Regions from separate parts of the Marichromatium sp. PS1 genome, predicted to be linked through region 3. Evidence: predicted binding sites of a transcription regulator. Region 3 holds the regulator's gene; each other region holds the start of a gene.
What was found. Region 3 encodes sigma-54, which starts transcription at its own class of promoters, with help from an activator protein. Its sites were predicted from a motif close to TGGCANGNTNCNTGCTT; they were not measured.
Positions count from the first base shown of each region.

Region 1 (4,347 bases), 510 kb from region 3:
GTGAGTCCGCCGCAGTGCGCGATCAGCGTCTCCACCGGGGTGCCGAGCGGCACCCACAGGTTGGCCGGGCGCGCGATCGCCGCGCCGCTGAGGGTGATGACCCGCGCGATCAGCGGCTGGCCCAGACGCAGCGCCTGGTGCACCGCGAAGGCGGTGGCCGGGTTGTGCACCACCACGCCGAGCTGGGCGGTGAGTGCCCGCGCCGGGGTCTCGCGACCGATGAGCGCCTGCACCAGATGGCGCTCGGAGCCCATCGGGTAGCGGGTCGGCACCCGGATCGGGGTGATCGCGTCGAACCCGGCGGCGGCCGTCTCGATGGCCGCCGCCGCCTCGGGCTTGTTGTCCTCGATCGCCACCAGGATGCCGCCCACCCCGAGGGCATGGGCCATGATGCGCGCGCCGTCGATCACCGCCTCGGCGTGTTCGCGCATCAGCCGGTCGTCGCAGGTGAGATAGGGCTCGCACTCGGCGCCGTTGATCACCAGGGTGTGCAATGGATGGCTGGCGCCGAGATTGAGCTTGACCGCGGCCGGGAAGGTCGCGCCGCCGAGTCCGACGATGCCGGCGGCGGCGACCCGCTCGGCGATGTGCGCCGGGTCGAGGGCGAACGGGTCGTCGCAGGGAGAGATCGCTGGGTGCCAGCGCTCCTCGCCGTCGGGCTCGATACTGATCGTCGGCATCGCCAGTCCCGAGGGGTGATGGGCCGGGCGCTCGGCGATGGCGATCACCCGCCCCGAGGTCGGCGCGTGCAGCGGCGCCGAGATCGGTCCCTGGGCGCGGGCGATCGGCTCGCCCTTGGCCACCCGCTGACCCTTGCGCACCAGCGGTGCGGCGCTGGCGCCGATGTGCTGCTGCAGCGGCAGGTCGAGCCGCGCGGGCAGCGCCAGCTCGGTGATCGGCGCGCTTGCGGCCAGCGCCTTGCGGTCATCGGGGTGGACGCCGCCGCGCACCGGATGGATACGATTGGCGGGGCGGCGCAACAGTTGGCGCAGGGCATTCATCGTGTCGCCACCTCCGGCCGGGGCCAGTACCAGGTCTGCGGGGTGGGGCGCTCGGGGCGCATCTCGATGCCCTCGGTGGGGCAGACTGCGGCGCACAGGCCGCAGCCGGTGCAGGCCTCGGGGAAGACGGCATGGATCATGTTGTTGGCCCCCATGATGGCGTCGGTCGGGCAGCGCTTGAGGCACTTGGTGCAGCCCACGCAGCGCTCGTCGTGGATGTGTGCGAGCTGCGGCGGCTGGTCGTCGACACCGGAGAGGTCGGCCTCGACCCCGAGCAGCTCGGCCAGCGCCTCGGCCAGCGCTCGTCCGCCCGGCGGGCAGCAGCTGACCGCCGCCTCGCCGGCGGCGATCGCCGCTGCCGCCGGGGCGCAGCCGGGATAGCCGCACTGGCCGCATTGCGAGCCCGGCAGCAGCGCGGCGACCTGTTCGACGATGGGGTCGTCCTCGACCTTGAGGTGACGCGCGGCGAGTCCGAGCAACCAGCCGAGGGCGAGTCCGAGCGCGGTGAGGGTGAGGATGGCGGCAAGCATCTCTGAGACTCCGGTTGCGGGGCGTCGGCTCAGGCGAGTCCGGCGAAGCCCATGAAGGCGAGCGAGAGCAGTCCGGCGACGATGAAGGCGATCGGCGCCCCGGCGAAGGCCGCCGGGACCTCGGCCACCGCCAGGCGCTCGCGCAGCCCGGCGAAGAGCACCATCACCAGGGTGAAGCCGAGCGCCGAGCCGAGCCCGTAGAGCACGCTCTCGAAGAAGTCGTGGGATTGCTGCACGTTGAGCAGGGCGACGCCGAGCACCGCGCAGTTGGTGGTGATCAGCGGCAGGAAGATGCCCAGCACCTGATAGAGCGCGGGCGAGATCCGGCGCACCGCCAGCTCGGTGAACTGGACCACCGCGGCGATCACCAGGATGAAGCTGAGGATGCGCAGATAACCGAGCCCGAGCGGGCCGAGTACCAGGTGCTCGAGCAGCCAGCCGGCGACCGCGGCGAGGGTCAGCACGAAGGTGGTGGCCAGGCCCATCCCCAGGGCCGAGTCGAGCTTGCTCGACACCCCCATGAAGGGACAGAGCCCGAGGAATTTCACCAGCACCACGTTGTTGACCAGCGCGGTGCCGAGGATCAGCAGCAGATACTCGCCCATGGATGGCGGTCCTCACGATAGCGGCATTCGTCTGACACGCCAGTAAGCAAGCGGTGTGCCCAAAATCGGGATTGACCCCGAATGGGGCGTCAATCGTGGGTTTGCACCGGCTTCGGGCGGGAGAGGGTCTGTCGTGGTGCCAACAGGCTGTGGCATGGATGCCGATCGCCTTGTCGCAAAGCCGACAAGCTCTGGGATCGATGCCGGTGGTCGCCGAACGATTGAAAGCGGTACGCAGATTGCTTAAAGAACGCCCAGACCCACAGTCCCGAGGAGATGCCCGTGTCGCCCCAGCAAGCCCCCGAGGCCACCCAGGAGGCCGTGATCAATGCCCTCGGCGCCTTTCTCGCCGCGCCGCCCGAGGGCACCCCGCCAGAGGTGGTGGAGGCGCTCACCCTGATGGGCGGCAACCCCAAGGATCCCCTGCCGCCCCGGCTGTTCTTCGAGGCGGTGGAACAGTCGCCGCTGGCGATCTCGATCACCGACGCGCGTGCGACCATCCTCTATGCCAACCGCGCCTTCGAGACCCTCACCGGCTATGACCGCACCGAGGTGCTGGGACGCAACGAGTCGATCCTCTCCAACCGGGCCACGCCGGAGAGCATCTATCGCCATCTGTGGCGTACCCTCGAGCAGCGCCAGCCGTGGACCGGGACCCTGGTCAACCGCACCAAGGGGGGCGAGGACTATCTCGCCGAGCTGACCATCGCCCCGGTGCTCGATCGCAGCGGTGCGCTGCGCTACTTCCTCGGCATGCACCGCGACGTCACCAAGGTCCACGAGCTGGAGGCCGCGGTGCGTCAGCAGAAGGCGCGGGTCGAGACCGTGCTCGATGCCGCACCGGCGTTGATCGTGCTGCTCGATCACGAGGGTCGGATCATCCTCGACAACCAGGAGTACAAGAAGCTGCTCGGCGATCTGCGCGGACGCGAGCCGCTCGAGGTGCTGCGCGCTGCGCTGCGCGAGCAGGTCGGGGTGGACGTGCTCGAGGCCGGGGTCTCGGGGCAGGGGTTCAAGAACCTGGAGGTCGGGATCGAGGTCCCGGGCGGGGGCGGGCCGCGCTGGTTCGTCTGCTCGGCGACCCCGGTCGAGGAGTCCGACGTCTCGGCGCGCAGCTATTTCGGGCGTGCCAGCGGGGGCGAGCACCGGGTGCTGTTGCTCGCCAACGAGGTCACCAGCCGGCGTCGCGAGATCGAGCGCTCGCACCTCGAGAACCTGCGCGCGCGGCTCGCCGAGCAGCAGCGCATGCACGGCATGCGCGAGGCCCTGGCCGCGGCTATCTACCAGATCCAGGTGCCGCTCAACGTCATCAGCGCCGCCGCCTCGATGCTGCGCGGCGGCGCGGCCAACATCGACACCCTCGCCGGGATGCTCGATCAGATCAGCCATTCCGGCCAGCGTGCGCTCGACACCCTGACCTCGGCGCTCCCCGAGGAGCCGCGCGAGCCGGGGGCGCTGGTCAACGTCAACGAGCTGCTGCGTCAGGTGCTCGAACTCGAGACCGACCGGCTGCTCGCCAACGGCGTGGTGGTCGACTGGCGCCCGGCGGCGGTGCTGCCCGAGTTCACCAGCCACAAGGATCAGCTGCGCGCGCTCTTCAAGCACCTGGTCGACAATGCCATCCATGCCCTGTGCGAGTCCGGGCGGGCGCAGCGCGAGCTGCGTCTGTGCACCCGGCGCGTCGACGACGGGGTCGAGGTGGAGATCGAGGACAACGGGTCGGGGATCGCCCCGGAGGATCGCTATCGCGTCTTCGAGCCCTTCTTCATCGGCTGGCGACAGCGTCGCGGTCATGCCGGGATGGGGTTGGCGCTGGCCCAGGAGATCGTCAACGCCCATGGCGGTTCGATCGAGGTCGATTCGGAGGCGGTCGCCGGTTGTCGCGTGCGGCTGTTGCTCAACACCCTGTCGCAGGAACGCTGATCGTGGTCGAGGATCTCATGCGCTCACCCACTCCCGGGGTGTCGGCGCCGCGCGAGGATGCGCGCCGGCTCGCCCTGCTCGAATCCCAGCTCGGGGTGCTGTTCGAGGTCAGCAGCGTGCTCAGCCGCTCGCTCGACCTGCGCCAGACCCTGAGTGCCGTGCTCTCGGTGCTCGATGAACAGGGGCGGTTGCGTCACGGCATGGTCAGCCTGCTCGACGACGAGCGTGGCGAGCTGCTCATCGGCGCGCTCCACGACTCGGCGGCGGCGCCCTTCGAGACCGTCAGCT
Region 1 covers NZ_BAAFHB010000002.1:294,636-298,982, reverse strand. Annotated here, with positions in the region: gene rsxC (electron transport complex subunit RsxC) at 1-1,001, opposite strand, end outside; gene rsxB (electron transport complex subunit RsxB) at 998-1,531, opposite strand; gene rsxA (electron transport complex subunit RsxA) at 1,561-2,136, opposite strand; gene nifL (nitrogen fixation negative regulator NifL) at 2,413-4,059, shown strand; gene nifA (nif-specific transcriptional activator NifA) at 4,077-4,347, shown strand, end outside.
Region 1: the regulator sigma-54 is predicted to act here: its motif matches at 2,181-2,197, upstream of rsxA (electron transport complex subunit RsxA).

Region 2 (4,347 bases), 350 kb from region 3:
TGGAGGAAGGTACCGACGTCACGCACGTGGCCGACGGCGCCGCGACGTACCAGCAGATCGCCGCGCGCGCCCTCGGGGAAGGTGCCGTCGTTGCGCAGGTTGCGGATCACCCGCACCGCATCGCCGAACTCAAAGTTGGGGCGCATGGTCACCTCCCGCCGGGTCGAGTTGGAGATCGACCCGCACGCCGCTGCGCGGTCCGTGCAGATGGAAGACCCGGAACACGCGCTCGGTGCGCGCGTCGGACGCGACGAAGTCGTGATAGGCGCGGGTGAGCAGCTCGGCGCGCCGCCGGTGACGAGCCTCGGCCTGTTCGGGCAGGGGCTCGGCGTCGGCCAGATAGTCGTGGAAGCGCTGCAGGATGTGCAGCCGGTTGACCCGGACCACGGCCGGGTCGTAGTCGATCTCGAAGTGCTCGAGGAAGTCCTCGGCGCTGACCAGGTCGTGCAGGTCGCTGTCGTCGTTCATCGGCGGCTCCGGTTCAGGCGGTGTGGGCGGTTGCAGTGGGCAGTTCGCAGAGGAAGCGCTGCAGGTCGGCGGCGACCGGGGCGCGCTTGGTCGCGGTGACGAAGCGGCGCACCAGCGGCAGCAGTCGCTCGGCCTGATCGAGTCCGACCTCCTGGTGCAGCAGCTCGGCATAGGCCTGGCGCACCGCCTGGCGGCCCGAGTGCTTGCCGAGCACCAGGCGGTGATGGCGCCCGAGTTCGGCCGGGTCGATGCCCTGGTAGTTGAGCGGGTCCTTGAGCAGGCCGTCGACGTGGATCCCGGCCTCGTGGGTGAAGGCACCGTCGCCGACCAGGCTCTTGTGCCAGGCCACCGGGCGTCCCGAGGCCTGGGCGACCAGGGTCGAGACCTGCTCGAAGGCGTGCAGGTCGACCCCGGGGTCGATCCCCTGGGTGTGTCTGAGTCCCATCACCACCTCCTCCAGCGCGGCGTTGCCGGCGCGCTCGCCGAGTCCGTGCACCGTGGTGTTGAGGTGGGTCGCCCCGGCACGGGCCGCGGCCAGGGTGTTGGCGGTAGCCAGCCCGAGGTCGTCGTGGGCGTGCATCTCGATCTCCAGGTCGCAGGCGGCACGCAGCGTGGCGATGCGTGAATAGACGCCGAAGGGCTCCATCAAGCCGACGGTGTCGGCGAAGCGGATGCGGCGCGCACCGGCTGCCTGGGCGACCTCGGCGGCGCGGGCGAGGAACTCGGGATCGGCGCGCGAGGCGTCCTCGGCGCCGACGCAGACCTCCAGCCCGAGCGCGCGCGCCTCGGGCACGCAGCGCGCGATCTGGCGCAGCGCCCAGTCGCGATCACGGCCGAGCTTGCACGCCAGCTGCTGGTCGGAGAGCGGGATCGAGAGGTCGACGAGATCGGCGTCGAGCCCGGCGCAGCGGGCGATGTCGTCCGCGCGCATCCGGCACCACAGCATCAGCCGCGCGGCGAGCCCGAGTCGGGCGATGGCCTGGATCGCGTCACGCTCGTCGGCGCCCATCGCCGGGATGCCGATCTCGAGCTCGGGGACGCCGAGGGCGTCGAGCGCGCGGGCGATGGCGAGCTTCTCGGCGAGCGAGAAGGCGACCCCGGCCGACTGCTCGCCGTCGCGCAGGGTGGTGTCGTTGATGGTGATCGGGCGGACTGAATCCTTCATCTGTGGGCTCCGTACAGCACTTGACGAGACTTGTTAGCAAAGGAAGTGCCAGCGTCGTCGATGACGTGGGTTCAGCGGGTTGCGCGCCAGGAGACCGGGGCGTTGCAGGGTTTGCGACAGGGTGGAGAGGGCGGGCGTGTCGCAGAGCCGACGCGTCGCGGCACCGGCATGGTGCGCCGGTGCCGCGCGTCGGGTCAGGCGTAGGCCGGCGAGAAGCCGGGCGTTTGCGCGTCGCCGAGCGGACCGTCCTCGCCCCAGTAGGGCGAGAGTCGGCGCAGCTGTTCGATCACCGGGACGAGGGTGTCCACCGCGCGATCGATCTCGGCGGCGCTGTTGTAGCGTGAGAGCGAGAAACGGATGGTGCCGTGGGCGGCGGTGAGCGGGATGCCCATGGCGCGCATCACGTGCGAGGGCTCGAGCGAGCCCGAGCTGCAGGCCGAGCCGCTGGAGGCGGCGATGCCGTGACGGTTGAGCAACAGCAGGATCGACTCGCCCTCGATGAACTCGAAGGCGATGTTGCTGGTGTTGGGCAGACGGTTGTCGGGATCGCCGGTGACGAAGCAGTGGGGCACGGCGGCGAGGATGCCGCGCTCGAGCCGGTCGCGCAGCGCGCGCACCGTGGTGCGCTCGTGCTCGAGCGCGGCGCCGGCCAGCTCGCAGGCGAGCCCGAGCCCGACGATGCCGGCGCTGTTCTCGGTGCCGGCGCGGCGACCGCGTTCCTGGTGACCGCCGCGCAGCAGCGGTCGGAAGCGGGTGTTGCGACGCACGTAGAGCACGCCGACGCCCTTGGCGGCGTGGAGCTTGTGCCCGGAGAGCGAGAGCATGTCGATGGCGCTGTCGGCGAGCGCGATCGGCAGCTTGCCCACCGCCTGCACCGCGTCGGTGTGGAACATCACGCCCGCCGCGCGCGCCATCTCGGCCATCTCCTCGACCGGGAACAGGGTGCCGGTCTCGTTGTTGGCCCACATCACCGAGACGATGGCGACCCGCTCGGTGAGCAGCGCGCGATAGGCATCGAGATCGAGTCGCCCGTAGCCGTCGACGCCGAGACGATGGATCACATAACCCTCCTTGGCGAGCTGGTCGCACAGGCTCAGCACCGCCGGGTGTTCGACCTCGGTGGTGATGATCTCGCGCCGCTCGGGCTGGGCGCGCAGCGCCGAGAGGATGGCGGTGGCGTCGGACTCGGTGCCGCAGGAGGTGAAGATGATCTCGGAGTCGTGCGTCGCGCCGAGCAGGGCGGCGACCTGGGCGCGTGCGGTGCGCAGCGCGCGCCCGACGCGATCGCCGTAGCGATGGATCGAGGAGGGGTTGCCGAACTGCTCGGTGAAGAAGGGCAGCATCGCCTCCACCACCTCGGGGGCGACCATGGTGGTGGCGTTGTTGTCGAGATAGATGCCGGGGGTCTGTTCGCTCATCGGTGGCTCCTCGCTGCGGATGGGGATGGTTGGCGATCGCGTCGCGCCGTGGGACGTCAGCAGGCGATCTGCTGGGGCGCGGCGGGGATCACCCGCAGCGGTTCGCCGAGTTCGGCGCTGAGCCGCTCCTGGATGCCGGAGAGGGTGAGCGAGGCCATCTGACAGCCGGCGCAGGCGCCCTTGAGGCTGACGTAGACCGTGCGGCCGTCGACGTCGACCAGTTCGAGGTCGCCGTGGTCGCGCTGCAGCTCGGGGCGCAGGGTGTCGATCAGCCGCTCGATGCGGCGGATGCGCTGCAGGGTGTTGACGCGGGGCGCGGCGGGTTGCGGGGGTTCGGGGGCGCGCGGCGCCTGGACCGCCACGGCGGTGGGATTGACCCGGGCGATGATCTCCTCGATCTCCTCGTGACAGGCCGAGCAGCCGCCGCCGGCCTTGGTGTAATGGGTGACGGCGGTCACCGAGTCGAGCCCGTTGGCGCGTACCGTCTCCTCGATCATCCCGGCGTCGACCCCGAAGCACTTGCACACCAGCGCGCCCTCGGCGTGGTCGTCGTCCTCCCAGCGCTCGCCGCGATAGTTGGCGATCGCCGCCTGCAGCGCCTCACGCCCCATCACCGAGCAGTGCATCTTCTCGGCGGGCAGGCCGCCGAGGACATCGGCGATGTCCTGGTTGGTGACCGTCAGCGCCTGATCCAGGGTCATGCCCTTGATGATCTCGGTCAGCGCCGAACTCGAGGCGATCGCCGAGCCGCAGCCGAAGGTCTGGAAACCGGCCTCGAGGATCACCTCGCGCTCGGGGTCGACCCGGAGCGAGAGCCGCAGGGCGTCGCCGCAGGCGAGCGAGCCGACCTCACCGACGCCGTTGGCGTCCTGGACCGGGCCGGCGTTGCGAGGGTTGAAGAAGTGGTCCTGGACCTGCTCGGAATAGTCCCACATGGATTGCTCTCCCGTGTCATTTGGCTGGGGCCGGCGCGTGCTGCCCGGGGCTTGTCGAGTCAAAAAAGCAAGCTCCGCGCCAGTCTTTGAAGAAGGCCGGAGGGCGCGGGTTGAGCGGGCTGCGACACGGTTGCATGAGGCGGGTTGTCGGGTCCTGGACAAGTGGTGCGCGCCCCGGTGGTGGCAAACCCGACAGCGGCGTCTCAACCGAGCAGCGCCTCGTAGGCATGCCGCAGCAGGTCGAGTTCGACCGGGGGGAGGGCGCTCGCCTGGGTCAGCGCGATGAAGCGCGCGCCCTGGGCGCCGACCTCGGCGATGGGTGGGTCGTGGTCGACGAAGCGGGCGAGGAAGACCGGCGCGG
Region 2 covers NZ_BAAFHB010000002.1:1,154,680-1,159,026, forward strand. Annotated here, with positions in the region: gene ACAM26_RS06540 (nitrogen fixation protein NifZ) at 1-146, opposite strand, end outside; gene nifW (nitrogenase-stabilizing/protective protein NifW) at 130-468, opposite strand; gene nifV (homocitrate synthase) at 482-1,633, opposite strand; gene nifS (cysteine desulfurase NifS) at 1,828-3,051, opposite strand; gene nifU (Fe-S cluster assembly protein NifU) at 3,108-3,986, opposite strand; gene ACAM26_RS06565 (hypothetical protein) at 4,190-4,347, opposite strand, start outside.
Region 2: the regulator sigma-54 is predicted to act here: its motif matches at 1,668-1,684, upstream of nifV (homocitrate synthase).

Region 3 (4,347 bases):
GCGCGCCTCGCTCGTCTCGATCAGTTGCAGGACGGTCGCCGCCGAGCCGGCCTCGCGCAGCGCGGCGCGGGTGGCCGGGTCGCTGAACATGCCGGCGAGCCGGGCGAGCAAGCGCAGATGCTCCTCGGTGGCGCTCTCCGGGACCAGCAGGGCGAAGGCGAGATCGACCGGCTCGCCGTCGATCGCGTCATAGTCGACCCCGGTGCTGGTGCTGACGAAGGCCCCGAGCACCTCGTTGATCTCCTTGATGCGGGCGTGCGGCAGCGCCACACCGTGACCGAGTCCGGTGCTGCCGAGTCGCTCGCGCTCGAGCAGACGCTCGAAGACGAGTTCGGTGTTGAGACGGGGGTGGTCGTTGGCCAGCAGCTCGGCGAGCGTCTCGAGCAGCCGCTTCTTGCTGGCGATCTCGGCACCGCAGCTGACTCGGGCCTCGCTGATCAGGTCTGGACTGAACATCGGTCAAGGCTCCTGGTGGTCGCAGGGACAGGGGCGCTGGGCGGTGACGGTGTCCGGTGTCCATACCGGCGGGTGATCGGGGCGCGTGGTCGTGGTCATGGATTCTGGGTGTCCTTCGAGTCGTCGGAGCCCGCAGGTGTCGATATCGGCTCGGATCTCAGGGTCTCAATGCAAAACACCCCGAACGGCGCGATCACGGATCCGTTCGAGGTGTCGGTGCGTCGGTCCGGCGGGTGTCGGGTGTCCCGACGCCCCGCCGACGCATGGGCCATCAGGCCGTTGCCGGGCTATTCGGTATCGGCCTCGGCGTCGGCCTCGGCTTCAGAGTCGGCCGCCTTCGGGCCGGGTGCGCTGCGATAGTCGTTCTTCTTCTCCTTGTGGCGCAGGATCTGGCGATCGAGCTTGTCGGTCAGGCCGTCGATCGCGGCATACATATCTTCATGCACGGAGTCGGCGAAGAGCTTCCCACCATTGATGTGCAGCGTCGCCTCGGCCTTCTGGTCGAGCTTCTCAACGCTGAGAATGACGTGGGCATTGGTGACGTGGTCGAAGTGACGCGCCAGGCGTGCGAATTTGCTGTCGACGTAGTCGCGCAGTGCCTCGGTGATGTCGACGTGATGACCCGTCAGATTGATTTGCATCATTGGACTCCTTACAGGGGTTCCAAACAGCCTGCTCATGCCAGGCGTTTGCGCTCGTTCGAGGCTGGAATACCCATGGCCTCGCGGTACTTGGCGACGGTTCGACGCGCGACCTGGATGCCGCGATCGGCCAGTTCGGCCGCGATCTTGCTGTCGCTCAAGGGTTTTCTGGCGGGTTCGGCGGCGATCAGCTTACGAATGAGCGCGCGGATCGCCGTTGATGAACACTCCCCACCAGAAGTGGTGCTGACGTGGGACGAGAAGAAGTACTTGAACTCCAGGGTGCCCCTCGGCGTATGCATGTATTTCTGCGTGGTGACCCGGGAGACGGTCGACTCGTGCAGCTCGAGCGCCTCGGCGACGTCGCGCAGCACCATCGGCCGCATCGCCTCCTCGCCGTGCTCGAAGAACGCCTGCTGCATCTCCACGATCTTGGCGCCCACCCGCAGCACGGTGTCGTTGCGGCTCGCCAGGCTCTTGATGAACCAGCGCGCCTCCTGCAGGTGGTTGCGCATGGTGACGCTGTCGCTGCTGGTGTCGGCGCGCCGGATCAGCCGGGCGTAGTCTGCGTTCACCCTCAGTTTAGGTGTGGATTCCGGGTTGAGTTCCACCGACCAGCGACCATTCTCTCTGCGCACGAAGATGTCGGGTACAACGTACTCCGGGGGCTCCTGCGCGATCAAGTCGCCGGGGTGCGGGTTGAGCTGGCAGATCAGCGTGAGTGCACCACGAATCTCGGGCTCGGTCTGCTTGAAGCGGCGCATCAGCGCGGCGATGTCCTTGCGCGGCAGGTGCTCGAAGCCGTCGCGACAGATCGCCAGCGCGAGGTCGCGCTGCGGGGTCTCGGCGGGGAGCTGCCGCAGCTGGATCTGCAGGCACTCGGCGAGATCGCGGGCGCCGACCCCCGGGGGATCGAACGACTGCACCCGGTGCACCATGGTGGCGATCTCCTCGAGGCTGATCTGATCGTCGCCGATGGTGCTCAGCAGCTCGTCGAGATCGGCCCGAAGATAGCCGCGCGCGTCGATGGCATCGATCACCGCCTCGGCGATCATCTCGTCGCGCTCGCTCAGCCGGATCAGGTTGAGCTGCCAGAGGAGGTGATCGTGCAGGGTCTGAGGGCGGCTCTGGTGGAGGAAGGGGTCGAAATCGGCGTTCTCGGCGCTGCCCTGGGTGCTCGGCGGTAGATAGCCGTCGTAGACATCGGCCCACTGGGTGTCGACCGGGAGCTCATCGGGGATCTCGTTGGTCTCGCCCTGGAGCTCACGCTCGGCGCTGCCCTGCTCATCGCTGGGCGGGGACTCGTGTGCGCCATTGCCGCTGTCCTCTCCGTTGGCGGCGAAGCGGTCGGCCTCCTCGGCCTCCTCGAGCATCAGGTTGGAGTCCAGCGCCTCCTGGATCTCCTTCTGCAGCTCGAGCGTCGACAGCTGCAGGAGGCGAATCGCCTGCTGCAGCTGGGGCGTCATCGTCAGGTGTTGGCCGAGGCGAAGCTGGATGGTTTGCTTCATGGATCGCCGATGCGTCTTGCGTCTGTCTCTATGCCGGGTCGATGACCGTCCTATGACGATTATAGGTCGGGTGGCAACAAAGGTGCCTGAGTCACGTCAAGCGCGCCCCCTGCCGGGGCGCGATGGTCTTCATCTTACTCCCAATATGTAGCAGCGGGGCGCGGATGCTGCCGCCTACATGCTACATGGCGAAGTCGGCGCCGAGATAGACGTCGCGTACCTGCTGGTTGGCGAGCAGCTCGTCGGGGCGGCCGGCGGCGATCACCTCGCCATTACTGATGATGTAGCCGCGATCGCAGATGTCGAGCGTCTCGCGCACGTTGTGATCGGTGATCAACACGCCGATGCCGCGCTCGCGCAGGTGCGAGACGATCGCCTTGATGTCGCCCACGGCGATCGGGTCGACGCCGGCGAAGGGCTCGTCGAGCAGCATCACCTTGGGGTCGACGGCCAGCGCGCGGGCGATCTCGAGACGACGGCGCTCGCCGCCGGAGAGGCTGAGTGCCAGCGACTCGCCGATATGGGCGATGCCGAGCTCCTCGAGCAGCTGCTCGCAACGCTGCTCGCGCTGCTCGCGGTCGAGGTCGCCGCGGGTCTCGAGGATCGCGAGGATGTTGTCGCGCGCGCTGAGCTTGCGAAACACCGAGGGCTCCTGCGCCAGATAGCTCAGTCCGGCGCGCGCGCGCGCATGCATCGGCATCAGGGTGACATCGTGCTCGTCGAGGGTGATGCGCCCCTGGTCGGCAGGGATCAGCCCGACGATGAGATAGAAGCAGGTGGTCTTGCCCGCGCCGTTGGGGCCGAGCAGCCCGACCACCTCGCCGGCCTCGACCTCGACGCTCACTCCCCGCAGGACCTCGCGGCTGCGATAACGTTTCTTGAGCTGTTCGGCGCGCAGTACGCTCATCCGTCGATCCCTGTCATGACTCCTCCTCGGGGGTGATGGTGATCCGCACCCGACCGCTGCCGCCGGCACGGAAGTGTTCGCGGGCACGGTCGTAGACGATGCGCTCGCTGGCGACGCGGTCCTCGCCCTGGATCAGTACCGCCTCGTCGATCAGCACCAGCTCGTCGCGGTCGGTGTCGAACTCCATGCGCCTGGCGAAGGCGCGGACCTCGCCCTGGTCGTCCTCGAGCAGTTGACGGAAGCGCGCCGGGGTGCCGATGGCGATGATCTGGCGCGGGCGGCGGTCCTCGCGGTGATAGACGGTCATGTGGTCGGCGTGCAGGCGCATGCTGCCCTGGGTGACCTCGACGTTGCCGACATAGATGCTGGTGCCCTCGGCCTCGCGTACCTCGACGTCGTCGGCCTCGATGTACATCGGTTGCTGGGGGTCGTCGTCGAGCGCGTTGGCCGGGTTCCAGCCGAACAACAGCAACAGTGCCAGCAGGCGCAGTGGAGGGCTCATGGTTGGGTCTCCTGGGTCGGGGCGAGCAGCATCCGGGTGCGACCGTGGAAGGTGGCGCGCGCCGGCTCGTCGTACCACAGCTGCATGCCGGTGGCGCTCAGCCAGTCCTCGCCGCTGGCCACCCGCACCGGCAGGTCGGTACGGGCATAGGCGCGCTGGTGCCAGACGTTGAGCTGCTCGGTCTCGATGTGCGCGGGCGGGGCCTCGGCGGTGGCGTCGCGCTCGAGATGGACGTCGCCGGTCAGCCGCACCTCCGCGCCGCCGTCGAGCACCAGCCCGTGCTCGGCGCGCGCGCGCCACGGCGGTCCGTCGGACTGGAACAGCTGCATGTGT
Region 3 covers NZ_BAAFHB010000002.1:803,802-808,148, forward strand. Annotated here, with positions in the region: gene ACAM26_RS04905 (PTS sugar transporter subunit IIA) at 1-456, opposite strand, end outside; gene raiA (ribosome-associated translation inhibitor RaiA) at 744-1,097, opposite strand; gene ACAM26_RS04915 (RNA polymerase factor sigma-54) at 1,133-2,605, opposite strand; gene lptB (LPS export ABC transporter ATP-binding protein) at 2,787-3,512, opposite strand; gene lptA (lipopolysaccharide transport periplasmic protein LptA) at 3,526-4,014, opposite strand; gene lptC (LPS export ABC transporter periplasmic protein LptC) at 4,011-4,347, opposite strand, start outside.